4 regions of the Massilia sp. TSP1-1-2 genome follow, and region 1 is predicted to be linked to each of the others. Evidence: predicted binding sites of a transcription regulator. Region 1 holds the regulator's gene; each other region holds the start of a gene.
What was found. Region 1 encodes LexA, which represses DNA repair genes until DNA is damaged. Its sites were predicted from a motif close to ACTGTATNNNNATACAGT; they were not measured.
Positions count from the first base shown of each region.

Region 2: the regulator LexA is predicted to act here: its motif matches at 1,376-1,393, upstream of recA (recombinase RecA).
Region 3: the regulator LexA is predicted to act here: its motif matches at 1,396-1,413, upstream of ACP7BV_RS02680 (ATP-dependent helicase).
Region 4: the regulator LexA is predicted to act here: its motif matches at 2,598-2,615, upstream of ACP7BV_RS04715 (VRR-NUC domain-containing protein).

Region 1 is NZ_JAFCTU010000016.1:77,353-80,645, forward strand. It holds gene ACP7BV_RS15480 (hypothetical protein) at 1-630, shown strand, start outside; gene ACP7BV_RS15485 (tetratricopeptide repeat protein) at 808-1,500, shown strand; gene lexA (transcriptional repressor LexA) at 1,551-2,186, opposite strand; gene rpsF (30S ribosomal protein S6) at 2,554-2,958, shown strand; gene priB (primosomal replication protein N) at 3,001-3,293, shown strand, end outside.
Region 2 is NZ_JAFCTU010000038.1:28,597-31,889, reverse strand. It holds gene ACP7BV_RS23350 (sensor histidine kinase N-terminal domain-containing protein) at 1-580, opposite strand, end outside; gene ACP7BV_RS23345 (response regulator) at 583-1,278, opposite strand; gene recA (recombinase RecA) at 1,451-2,539, shown strand; gene recX (recombination regulator RecX) at 2,556-3,017, shown strand; gene ACP7BV_RS23330 (hypothetical protein) at 3,279-3,293, shown strand, end outside.
Region 3 is NZ_JAFCTU010000002.1:167,375-170,667, forward strand. It holds gene ACP7BV_RS02680 (ATP-dependent helicase) at 1-1,367, opposite strand, end outside; gene ACP7BV_RS02685 (hypothetical protein) at 1,917-2,144, opposite strand; gene ACP7BV_RS02690 (hypothetical protein) at 2,373-2,549, shown strand; gene ACP7BV_RS02695 (DUF1353 domain-containing protein) at 2,854-3,293, shown strand, end outside.
Region 4 is NZ_JAFCTU010000004.1:71,085-74,377, forward strand. It holds gene ACP7BV_RS04710 (ATP-dependent DNA helicase) at 1-921, opposite strand, end outside; gene ACP7BV_RS04715 (VRR-NUC domain-containing protein) at 918-2,573, opposite strand; gene ACP7BV_RS04720 (hypothetical protein) at 2,682-3,293, opposite strand, start outside.

The sequences.
Region 1 (3,293 bases):
CAGCCGCCCGCTTCCGCGCTGGCGCTGTTTGGCGAGATGCGCGGGCAGCACGCCGCGTGGCGCAAATCGATCAACAGTCCTTATTTTCCAGCGCCGAGCGACAGCGTGGCCGATGCAGCCACGCTTGCCAAGGTCAACGCCGGCATGCGCGCCGCGGGCCTGGAGCGCGTGGTTGTCAAAGGCTTGAAGGGGAGTGCCTTCGACCAGGTCTACCAGGCCGATGCCGCCCACCCGGGCATCGCGCAAAAGCAGCCGCCTGGCGCCGCATTTGCCATCGAAACAGCGCACACCGATTGCGAGAGCCGCCTGTTCATGCCGTTCGACCAGCAGATTTTCGACAATGGTGGAAAACTGATCGCCAGCGTGCAGCTCGGCGCAAAGCAGGCGCTGGCCGACATGAAGCGGCGCTACGGAGCGGACAATGATGGCGCTGCAGGATTTGATAGCGTGGCGATTGCCGCCAATGCCGGCGTGATCTGCGGGCTGGTGGAAGCGGCGCGCCATCCCAAGCCAGCGGCTGCGCCCGACGCGCTGCTGTATGGCATGGCGCCGGGCGCGCTGTCAAAGCAGCAGAGCGCGGCCGAGATGCTGCTCGCAATTCGCGCCGCGCGCCGCAACTACCGGCCCTAAGAAAGAGGCGCGCCTGATGGCCGACGCTGTGAAAGGTGCAGGCTCGCGCATGCCTGTACCGTTCGGCAGCGCGCTGCGGCGCCGGATGATGCGCGTCAATGGCGAAGCGGATTGAACTGAAAGCGCAAAACCGGTTTATCATCTTGGCTTGATCCTACTGCGCAAGACTGCCAACACATGAAGAAAACCCTGTTCTGCCTGAGCCTGTTGCTGTGCGGCGCGGCGCAAGCCGATGACCTGTCGAGCGCGAACGCGCTCTTTGCCAAGAAGGATTATCCGCAAGCCTTGCAGTTATTTACCAAGGCCGCCAACGCCGGCAATGCCGAAGCACAGTTGCACGTTGGCGAAATGTATCTATACGGCGACGCCGGCAGCGTGGACCTGGTCAAGGCCGAGTCATGGTTCAAGAAGTCGGCCGCGAAGGGCAACAAGACGGCGCTTGCCGCGCTGGAGATGATGAAGCGGCGCGAAGCCCACAAAGAAGAGATCGCTTACTGGATGTCGAAGTACGACGGTGCTGACTTAAAGTCAGGCAAGTACCGTTGTCCGGTGCCGCGGATCCCGGCCATGTCGAAAGTGAACGATGAAATTGCCGCCGTCGCCGCCAAAGTCCAGGCCTGGCAGCTGTGCTACAACGGCTTTGTTGAAAACATCAACGCCGCCACGCCCCTGACCAAGCGCATCCCTGCCGACATTGCCGACCTGCTCACCAAAGACGAAATGGCCACCGCCACCACACACCTCGAAGGCGTGCAGGCGCGCATCGTCGAAGAAGCCCGCATCGCCTCCAAATTGCTGCTGGCCGACTACGCCGTCTGGCGCGACGCCACCGACGCCTACGTTGCCGAGCACAACCGCATGGTCAAGTAGCCACAGTCAAACAACATCTACCCCGGGGTAGATTGCGGGAATGGTTGCTGTTAGTGCCAGCTGCGCATCAGGCCGACGGCCAGGCCTTCGAGCGCGAAGTCGTCGGTTTCAGGGTCGACGCGGATGACCTTGAAATCGGGATTTTCGGGCAGCAGTTCAATAATGCCGTTGGTTTTCTTGTAGCGCTTGACGGTGACGTCTTCGCCGATCCGGGCAACGACAATCTGGCCGTTCTTGGCCGTATCGACCTTTTTTACGGCCAGCAAGTCGCCGTCCATGATGCCGGCGTCGCGCATCGACCACCCCCGTACCTTGAGCAAAAAGTCAGGCTTGGACGAGAACATCGCCGGGTCGACACTGTAAGTGGCTTCCACATGCTCCTGCGCCAAGATGGGCGAGCCGGCAGCGACGCGCCCGACCAGCGGCAGCGACATCATCAGCGAGGCCGGCACCAGCGGGATCACGTCCAGGCTGGCGCCGATCAGGCGGATGCCGCGCGACGTGCCCGGCGAAATTTCGATCGCACCCTTGCGCGCAAGCGCTTGCAGATGCTCCTCGGCCGCATTGGCCGACTTGAAGCCAAGTTCGTTGGCAATCTCGGCGCGGGTCGGTGGAAAGCCCGTGTTGTCGATCGCGTCCTTGATCAGGTTGAGGATTTGTTCTTGACGTGGTGTGAGCTTGATCATCGGTATAAGAGACTGTTTGTATAAACAGACTGTATTTTTGTACAGTATTTCGCCCAGCGCAAGTATTAAATGCGGTTTTGCCTGAATTATTTGCACTTTGACGTGTCAATTTCAGCGAATGAAGAAGATTTCATCAGCGAAGTAGCCCTTGCAGGCGGCCTCACGCGATCAGAGATCAGCTTTGCCGGCGGCCATGCCATGCTGCCCAAGCCAACTTCTTGACCACGATTTCATCCCCGGACTTTGAAGGAGCAACAAGGGCATTGCCAGCAAGCGCCATCTCGCGCTATAATTGCCGGCTTTCCCTTCCCACACTCGTCTTGACGCCGAGGTGGGCATCTGTTTAAACGTCCCTAAGGAGTTATGCATGCGTCATTATGAAATCGTCTTTATCGTCCACCCGGACCAAAGCGAGCAAGTCCCGGCGATGATCGAACGCTACAAAGCCAGCGTATCCACGCGCGGTGGTTCCATTCACCGTGTTGAAGACTGGGGTCGTCGTCAGATGGCTTACTCGATCAACAAGCTGCCAAAAGCGCACTACATCTGCATGAACATCGAATGCGACAACGAGACGCTGGTTGATCTCGAAACCGCGTTCAAATTCAATGATGCGGTGCTGCGTCACCTCACCGTTCGCATGAAGAAGGCTGAAACCACGCCATCGCCGATGATGAAATCGGTACAACGTGAAGACGCAGCCAAGAGCCACCGCTCGGAAGCTCCGGCTCCTGCCGCAGCAGCTCCAGCCCCAGTTCAAGCAGCAGCGTAATTTTTTGTTTGAAAGTCCTGAACGCGAATTGATGCCACCTCGGTGAATCAACTCCAGTTCGTAGCCCTGATTGGCGAGCGCGATGTGTTGCGCTACACCCCGGCCGGCGTGCCCATCGTGTCCGCCACCCTGATGCACAGTTCGCAGCAGGTCGAAGCAGGGGTGCCCAGGCTGACCGAGTTTGAAATTGCCGCTGTTGCAGCGGGCGAGATTTCAGGCAGGTTCAGCCAGGCCGAATTAGGCGCAGCGCACCAGTTCACGGGATTTTTGGCAAAAAAGAACCGCAGCAGCAAAAGCCTGGTGTTTCACATCATTGATTTCTGTGCCGCCGCTTA
Region 2 (3,293 bases), on a different contig from region 1:
CCAGCAGCGCGCGCTTGTCGAGCGTTTCGGCCACCTGCACCAGCGCCGTATGCGGTTCCTCGCCGCGCGCCGCCAGCGGGCCCAGGTTCACGTACGAAAAAGCGATGCGCACCGGCGTGCCGTGCATGACATCATTGCGAAAGTGGACGCGCCCGCTGCGGTAGTGCTCGGGACTGGCCGGCTGCGGCAGATCGCGGTCGCCGTCGATGTGGGCCGCGTCCGGGCCGGCGATCTGGAAGTAGACATTGTCGACGTCGTCGGCGCGCAGGATGTCGCGCGCGCTGCCGGGCAGGCGCGAGCGGACCTTGCCGTCGACTTCCTTGACCTGCTGGGCCAGCACCGTGACGCTGTCTTCCAGCGCATGGTCGAAAGGCTGGTTGGCGATCGACTTGGCCACCAGATAGGTGATAGCGATACTCATAGGCCACAGCAGCAGCAGGGGCGCGAGCATCCAGTCGAGGATTTCGCCAAACAGCGAATGCTGCATGTCTTCGTCCGGCTCGGTATTGGGCGGCACGTACAGCACCGTATCCGGCGCCAGCGCGGTGGCCTGGGTCAGGCCGGCATCGCGGTCATCCACTGTTACGGCGCTGCGTCGTCGACGGCTGCGGGCGCGAATTTTTCGAGGCAGTAGCCCAGACCGCGCACGGTGGCGATGCGCACGCCGCCCACTTCGATTTTTTTGCGCAGCCGGTGCACATAGACTTCGATGGCGTTGTTCGATACTTCCTCGCCCCATTCGCACAAATGGTCGACCAGCTGTTCCTTGGAGACCAGGCGCCCGGCGCGCGCCAGCAAAATCTCAAGCAGGCCCAGTTCACGCGCCGACAGGTCCAGCATCTGCTCGTTGATGTAGGCGCTGCGCCCGACCTGGTCGTACGTGAGCGGGCCATGGCGCACCACGGCCGGGCCGCCGCCGGCGCCGCGCCGGGTCAGGGCGCGCACCCGCGCTTCCAGTTCCGACAGCGCGAACGGCTTGGCCATGTAGTCGTCGGCGCCCAGGTCCAGGCCATTGACGCGCTGCTCGATCGAGTCGGCCGCCGTCAAGATCAGGACCGGCAGCAGCGAGGCGCGCGCCCGTAGGCGCCGCAACACTTCCAGGCCCGAGAGCCGGGGCAAGCCCAGGTCGAGGATTAGCAGATCGAACTCCTGGGTCGACAAAGCGGTGTCGGCTTCCTCGCCATTGCTGACGCAATCGATGGCGTAGCCCGACTGACGCAAGGAGCGCGTCAGTCCGTCGGCAAGCACGCTATCATCTTCGGCAAGTAAAATACGCATCCGTGGGCACCTGTTTTGATTTGCGCCTATTGTGTTTCATTTGGGGCAAGGCCGGGTAATTTTTTAAAATTGTCTGCACGTTAGGCTTGCCAAAACTACTGTACGCTTGTACAGTACCTGTTGTGATGTACCTGTGGCGCCACCCCGCCCTTCTTCAGACTGAAAGAAAATTATGGACGACAAGAAAACCGTATTGAACGCTGCAGAAAAGGGCAAGGCGCTGGCCGCCGCCCTGGCGCAGATTGAAAAGCAGTTTGGCAAGGGCTCCGTCATGCGTATGGACGGCAACGCCCCGGTGGAAGAAGTCCAGGTTGTCTCGACCGGTTCGCTTGGTCTGGACATCGCGCTGGGCGTGGGCGGCTTGCCGCGCGGGCGCGTGGTGGAAATCTACGGTCCCGAATCGTCGGGCAAAACCACGCTCACGCTGCAGACCATCGCGCAAATGCAAAAGCTGGGCGGCACCTGCGCCTTTATCGACGCCGAGCACGCGCTGGACGTGGGCTATGCGAAAAAGCTGGGCATCAACCTGTCGGACCTGCTCATTTCGCAGCCTGACACGGGCGAGCAGGCACTGGAAATTTGCGATGCGCTGGTGCGTTCGGGCAGCGTCGACCTGATCGTCATCGACTCCGTAGCCGCGCTCACCCCGCGCGCCGAGATCGAAGGCGACATGGGCGATTCGCTGCCAGGGTTGCAGGCACGCCTGATGTCCCAGGCACTGCGCAAGCTGACCGGTTCCATTAACCGCACCAACACGCTGGTCATTTTCATCAACCAGATCCGCATGAAAATTGGCGTCATGTTCGGCAGCCCGGAAACCACCACCGGCGGCAATGCGCTCAAGTTTTACGCGTCGGTACGCCTGGACATTCGCCGCACCGGTTCCATCAAGTCGGGCGACGAAGTGATCGGCAACGAAACCAAGGTCAAGGTCGTCAAGAACAAGATCGCGCCACCGTTCAAGGAAGCGCACTTTGACATCCTGTACGGCGCAGGCACCTCGCGCGAGGGCGAAATCCTCGACCTGGGCGCCGACAACAAGATCGTCGAAAAGTCCGGTTCCTGGTACAGCTACAACGGCGAACGCATCGGCCAGGGCAAGGACAATGCGCGTATCTACCTCAAGGAGCGGCCGGAATTGGCGCGCGAGATCGAGAACAAGGTCCGTGCCGCGCTCGGCGTACGCGAACTGCCGCCTCTCCCAGGCGAAGAGCCGGCGGTCGCGGCCAAGGCGCCCAAGCTGAAAGCTGTCGCCGAGTAGTCGGGCGTCGTTGCTGATGGCCCGGCCCCAACTGAGCCTGAAAGGCCGTGCCCTGCGTTTTTTATCGATGCGGGAGCACAGCCGGCTGGAACTGGGGCGCAAGCTGTCCAAGTATGCGCAAGAGGGCGACGACGTCGCCGCTCTGCTCGACTTTCTGGAAAAAAACAACTGGCTGTCGCAAGAGCGGTTTTCTGAATCGCTGATCCACCGGCGCGCCCATCGTTTCGGCAACAGCCGCATCATTGCCGAGCTGCAGAGTCATGGCGTGGGTGGTGTAGCCTTGCAGGAATTAAAGGCGGGTTTGAGCGACAGCGAAACGGGCAGGGCATGCGAAGTGTGGCAGCGCAAGTTCGGTGCGGTCGCTACCGATCCTGCCGAGCGCAACAAGCAAGTGCGCTTCCTGATGCAGCGCGGATTTTCCCAGAAAGCGGTGCGCACCGCCATGAAGGGCGAAGTCGACGACGACTTCTTTGAATAGGTAAAAGCAAGACGAAAAAGCGGAGCGCATTCTGCCATGTTTGCAAGCTCGCACTGCATACTCCTCGCTGGCGGAGTGCGCTACGCTTTCCCGCCCTGCGCGGCTCGGGATATGTTGGAGAGACTTCTTTTCACAGCCTTGACGCATACCAGGCAACTCCTTGGCTTTCCACACTCGCGTTCTACATTTGATTGTCTCTGTAGTTGGGCGGTGACTGTGTCTCGTATCCTTATTACATTAACACCACTCGACAGGCGTTCCATGCTCTACCGGCTC
Region 3 (3,293 bases), on a different contig from region 1:
TCGAGCAAGCGCGTGGCCGTCGCCGCACCTATGCCGGGAATCAATTGCACCACGCGAAAACCCGCCATGCGCCCGCTGGGATTCTGGGCAAAGCGCAACACCGCCAGCACATCCTTGATGTGCGATGCTTCCAGGAACTTGAGGCCGCCGAACTTGACGAAGGGAACGTTACGGCGCATCAGTTCCAGTTCCAGTGCGGCGCTGTGGCTGGCCGCGCGAAACAAGACCGCCTGCTGCGTCAGCGCCATGCCCGCTTCGCGTTGTTCCAGGATCCGGTTGCAGACCCAGCGCGCCTGCTCGGCTTCGTCGGGGATCAGCACCAGTTGCGGGCGCACCGTGGAGGTCTTGTCGGTCCACAAGGTCTTGGCGTGGCGCTCGAGGGCGGCGGCGATCAGCGCGTTTGACGCGTCCAGGATTGGCTGCGTGGAGCGGTAGTTGCGCTCGAGCGTGACGATGCGCGCCGGCTGCGCGAACTGCTTGGGGAAGTCGAGTATGTTACGCACCGTGGCGCCGCGGAAGGAATAAATCGACTGGGCGTCGTCGCCCACCACCATCACCCCCTGCCCGCCCGGCTTCATGCCCACCAAAATGGCCGCCTGCAAGCGGTTGGTGTCCTGGTATTCGTCCACCAGCACATGGTCGAACAGGGCGCCGATCTCCGGACCGAGCTCGGGATCGGCGGCCATCTCGGCCCAGAACAGCAGCAGGTCGTCATAGTCGAGCACGTTTTGCTCCTGCTTGGCGTCGACATAGGCGCCGAACAGGTTTTTCAGCTCTGGCTCCCATTCGCTACACCACGGGAAAGTACTTTGCAACACCAGGGCCAGGGGTTCCTGACTGTTGACCGCGCGCGAATAGATCGACAGGCATGTGCCTTTCAGGGGGAAGCGCTTCTGGGTTGTGGTCAGGCCGATCTCGTGGCGCACCATGCCCATCAAGTCTTCCGAGTCGCCGCGATCGTGAATGGTAAACGCGTCGTCCAGGCCAATGCGCCCGGCATAGTCGCGCAGCAGGCGCGCGCCAATGCTGTGGAAGGTGCCGGCCCACGGCAAGCGCGTGGGCGCCTGGCCGGCGCCGAGCGCGAAGACGCGCTGCAGCACGCTGCCGGCGCGATTGGTCATTTCGGTGGCGGCGCGACGCGAAAACGTCAGCAGCAAGATGCGCTGGGGATCGGCGCCGCTCAGGATCAGGCGCGCCACCCGGTGCGCCAGCGTACTGGTTTTGCCCGAGCCGGCGCCCGCGATCACCAGCAAGGGCCGCGCGGTACCGTCGGCGGCGCCGATGTCGTGCTCTACAGCGGCGCGCTGCGCATCATTGAGGCTGGCGAAGGGATCGAGCGGGGCGGCGTCGACGGAAGCGGTGGGCATGGCGGGCAATCGGGCAAGAAAGAATACAACTGTACATTTACACAGTAGTCAAAAGCAAGGATAATAAAGAATGCGTACTGGCTTGTGCGCCGGGGGTGCCCCGCGGTGGTAAGCGGAAACTTGCCAGTCGATTAGCTTTTCAACGCTAAGTAGCCGTTTCTTAAGGGCTTTTTCAGATATCCACAATCGCTGTGGATAACTTTGTGGATAACCGCCCCTTGACAGCGCGCAAGCCTGCAACGATGCGGGTTTCAACAAAATGCCCGTTCAAAAGGCAAAATTTTATGCGTTTAAAATCAATGACTTGCAAAGTCAAGCTTGAACGGCCGAAAAAATATTAGGACATTTCCTACAAGACCCTTTTGTGCATAACCAGGCCTGGGCAGGCGGCTCAACCCCGCGCAAATCAATGCTGCTTTAACAACACCGTGTGCGCGGCGGCGCGCATGCGCAGCACTGCCGCACGCCGGTGCGATCCGACGCGGCGCAGGGACGCATGTGACAATTTCGTTGCAGATAGCGTTGTTGCGTTAGCAACACGTGCGCTACTCAATGATAACTTTCAGCGCTGCGCTGCATCGGTTCGAGCAAGACGCGCGCAATCACAACCGCCTCGATATCGTTTGCCTTCAGATATTCGATGGCGGACACGGTATTGCTGCTTTCCTGCATGGAGATCGCCTGATTGACGATGGTGCGCCGGCGCATGTCCTGGCGCGTGTAGTCGGCGCGCTCGCGAGGAGCGCCGCCGCTGTCTTGCTGATGCTTGAGAGTCATTGCCGATCCTTGCTCGTGACTGTAACGGTCCACACGCACCGCATTGCTGCCCTGGATTGCTGCCCTGGATTGCTGCCCTAGAAGTATCCGCCAAACCATGATAATGTCAATGTCAGCTTCCTATCGAAGCGGCAATAAGTCCCGATCCTTTCTAGTTGGAATTGAACGTCACCCGCCCCCGCGCGCGCCTAGAATAGGTGTTCACTCCACTCCAACGGCGAGGCTAGCATGGCAATTCCAACTGATCCCATCCTCAATCCCGGCGACGAAGCAGCGCCCGGCACCCCAGGCGCGGCCGAAGACATTTGCGACCAGTGCAGCGGCAGCGGCAAGCAGGCCGGCGGAGCGCCGTGTCCCGAATGCGGGGGCACCGGGCGCGTAATGCGCGGCATCGGCGGCGGCTAGTTGCACATGGGGTCAGTTCCCCCATTACGACACGGCCTCGACCGTAGCCCGGGTTACGGTCGAGGCCGTGTCGTAATGGGGGAACTGACCCCGGCGGAGATTTGGTGCATGACTATTTTTCGCGGCGCCTCTGGCAGTATGGGCGCGGCGCCCGTTGGCGCGGTCGTGACGATGCTGGCAATTATGCTACCGTCCGTGAACTGCGCGCCGTGCGCGCGTTCAAACGGGGAATGGCTCCGGTGAGTGTACCGCTGCTGTCCTTGCAAGTCGTGTAATCGGTTTAACACCCAATTGGAGAAAAATAATGAGCTATGGTGCTTTTTCAGGTAATCCCAAAACCATGTGGCTGTCCGACCGCGGCGACGACCGCGACATGCAAGTGATCGAAGATTTCTGGTATCTCGACCAGGACGGGCGCCGCTGGGATGTTCCGGCCGGCACCGTCATCAATGGCGCCAGCATTCCGCGCACGCTATGGTCGTCCGTGGGTAGCCCGTACACCGGCAACTACCGGCGCGCAGCGCTCGTGCATGACGCCGCCGTCGGCCGCGAAGGCGTGCTGCGCGCCGAATCCGACGCCATGTTTTACTTTGCTTGCCTTGCAGGCGGTTGTTCGCAGCTGCAGGCCAAGATGCTCTACGCAGGCGTGCGCCTGGGAGCTTGGGCCAGCAATACGCACCTGTTGTCCATAGAAGCGGCGAGCGCGGTGCCGGACGCCACCCGCCTGCCCGGCGAGCAGACGCC
Region 4 (3,293 bases), on a different contig from region 1:
CATGCCGGCGGCGGCGGCGGCGCTGCGCGCGTGCGGCAGGCGGTCGTAAAAGCCCTTGGCCAGCGGGCACGCGTCGCCGTGGCAAGCCTTGTCGGGATGCTCGCACGCCTTGTCGCGCGCGACCAGTTCCAGCACCCGCAGCGGAACCGCGTCGCCCGTTAGCGAGCGCGCCGCGTCAAGCGCCAGCTTGCGCCCGGGCGTCTTGGCGGCCAGGTAAAACACTTTGTCGATCTTGTGCTGTGGCGCGGCCTTCAAGACCGGGAACAGCGTGCCGACCGTCTTGCCGATGCCGGTCGGCGCCTGCGCCATCACGCACCGTCCACTGCTGCTGGCCTTGAAGATGGTTTCGGCCAGGTCGCGCTGGCCGGGGCGAAACGCCGGATGGGGAAACTGCAGCGCGGCCAGAGCGGCGTCGCGCGCCAGGCGGTGCGCCAGCTCCTGCTCGGCCCAGGCGACGAAGCGCTCGCACAGGCCGGTGAAGAGCGCCGCCAGCGTCTGCGCGCTTGCCAGCTCGCGCAGCACGGTTTCGCTCTGGCGCCCAATGTCGAAGTACACCAGCGCCAGGTGGACCTGGTCCAGGCCGAGCTTTTGGCACAGCAAGTGGCCGTACACGCGCACCTGCGCCCAGTGCAGGTGGCGATGGTTGTCGGGCATGCTGGCCAGGTCGCCGCGAAAGGTCTTGATTTCTTCGAGCAGGTTCTGGTCCGGATCGTAGCCGTCGGCGCGCCCGCGCACCAGCAGTGGCCCGTGTTCGCCCGACAGGCTCACTTCGGTCTGATAGGTGGCGCCGCGCCGGCCGGTGACGACGGCGTGGCCGGCCATGCCTTCGAGCGCGGTGGGCGAGGGCGTAAAGCGCAAGTCCAGGTCGCCCTGTTTGGCGGTGAACTCGCACAGGGCGCGCACGGCGACGACGTAGCTCAAACCGGCGGCCCGGACCACTGAAGGTAGCACACCGAAATGGGCATCTGGTGCGCGGCGCAGTATTCGATCCAGCGCATCTGGTTGTCCTGCAGGCGGTCGCCCGGGCCTTTTACTTCAATCATGTTGTAGCGCCGCTCGGCGGGCCAGAACTGGATCAGGTCGGGAAAGCCGGTGCGGTTGGCCTTGATGTCGAGCAGGATGCGCTCGCACCATTTTTTCAGGTGCAGCGCGGGGATGCAGTCGAGCGCCATCTCGATCAGTTCGGCGCTGAGCGCTTCCCAGGTCACAAACGGCGACTGGATGCCGCATTTTTCGGCATAGGTGGCGCGGATGGCGGCGCGATAGGCGTCGGTGTCGAGTTCAGCCAAGCATGCCCGAAACGCCGCTTCGCGCCGCGGAAAAAAATCGGCGCTGAACAGGTCTGCCGGGCCGCGGTGGAAAGGGTGGAAAAATGCGCCGGGAATGGCGCTGAAGATGGCGCGCCAGCACAGCAGGCCGAACAGCGCGTTGATCAGCGCATTTTCGACATAGAAGACGGGCGCGTCGTCGCGCTGCAGATGGTCGCGCACCACGCCTTCGACCCACCACGCTTCCTGCGGCATCGGCATCGGCAGGTGCAGGTCCAGGCGCTGCACCGCCGGGTTGCGCCGCGACGGCGCTTTTTCGTGGCCAAGCCGGCGCGCCAGGCGCGGCCCGATGCGCGCGAGCTGCTGGCGTTCGGCGTCGCTCTCCGGCGCTTTTTGGGCCAGCGTGAGCAAGGTATGGGCGCGCTGGTATTGACCGTCTTTTTCCAGCACCCGGATGGCCCGGCCGCGCGCGCCGGGAAAGCGGCAGCGCGTGTACAAATCAATGGCGCCGGCCCAGTCCTTTTGCTTTTCAACGTGCTGGGCGATCTGGAACAGCAGCCGTTCGCGCCGGCTGTCGATCCAGTCATTGTCAAACGCCTCTGGCGGCAGGGAATGCAGCACGTCGTCCAGCGCCTCGCCAGCTTCGAAGCGCTCCTTGCAGCCATGCAGCGCGAGATAGTCGTCGACGTCGCCCCGATGGCGAAAACCGCGCGAGTGTGCGCTGAAGTCGACCTTTTCAAACTTGAATACACCCAGGTCGGAGAGCACGAACTCGGTCCAGTCCTGGCGCAGATTGCCAAAGAAAATGAGGCGCAAGCGGTCGCACAGGGGTTTGACAAGGATGCTGTAGACCACGTCGGTGGAGTCGCGGCACCAGTGCGAAAAGGCGCGCGCATCGTCAAACTGGGTACGCAGCGCTGCCAGCTGCTCGGCCTTGCGGGCGCCTTTTTCGTGCAACGACAGGCGGAAAACGGTAGCCAGCTCGTCTTTGAGCAGCAGGTCGAACAGTTCGTCGAGCGACATGACCGGGTCGCAGGAGACCCAGCCGGTGGGCAGCAAATGGCGCGCGGCCTCGACCGGGCAGCCGATTTCAGCGTAGTTGAGCTTGCTAGCGCGAAATAATGTGCCTTTGCGCATGACCATGCGCACGAGCAGGGCGCGCGCAGGCTGGGGCAGGGTCGCGAACAGGGCGATGAAGGCGCGCTCATCGTCAAGGAGCAGGTCGTCGTAACGCTCGGCGATCCATTCCAGCACCCGATGGAAATTATCGAGATAGTAAAACTCGTTTTCAAGCACTTTGCGCATCTGCACTACCGGACTTCTCTATTAACTGTGATTATATACAGTATAACTTCTGACCCCGGCAAAGCCCAGAAAATTCCCTCTTTTCGCGCGCGCTGTGGTTTTTGCCGGTCAAGGTTTCAACTTGTGCAATTCGGCGCAGCCGTGGTCCTTGGGCGTAACGGGCATGCAGGTTCCCTGAGCGCGCCCGGCCAGTTCCATCGCCACCGCCGGCGCCGAGGCGGGCAGGGGCGCTGGCGTGAGCAGCAAGATCGCCGCGATCAGGGCAACATCCGGATCGGGCGCAGGGATCGTCAGCGTGGGTTCCCGGGGTGCCGGTTTCATCGGCGCAGGCCTGATTTTTTTCTCGCGCTCGAGCAGGGCGGCCAGGGCGCGCCCGCGCAGTGCTGGTTTTTTAGGCGCGCCGGCGAGCCGGGTGGGCTGCCTGGCCTTGGCTTTCGCTTTCGCTTTCGGCTTGGTCGCCGGGTGCAGGCGTGTGGCCGGCGTCTGCGTCGGCAGCATGCCGGCAGTGCGCGCCTCATGCTGCAACGCTGGCGGAACGGGCGGTTCAGCCGGCGCGGCAGGCGGGGGTAAAGACGCCAGCTGGGCTTCGACCGAGTCCACGGTCTCGAGCCGGGCGGCGGCCACGATGACCTTGCCGTCCGGGGAATGATCGCTCTCCTGCGCCAGCAGGGCCAGCACTGCAAGCACTGCGGCTACGAGCAGCGCGCCCAAGGTCAGCAT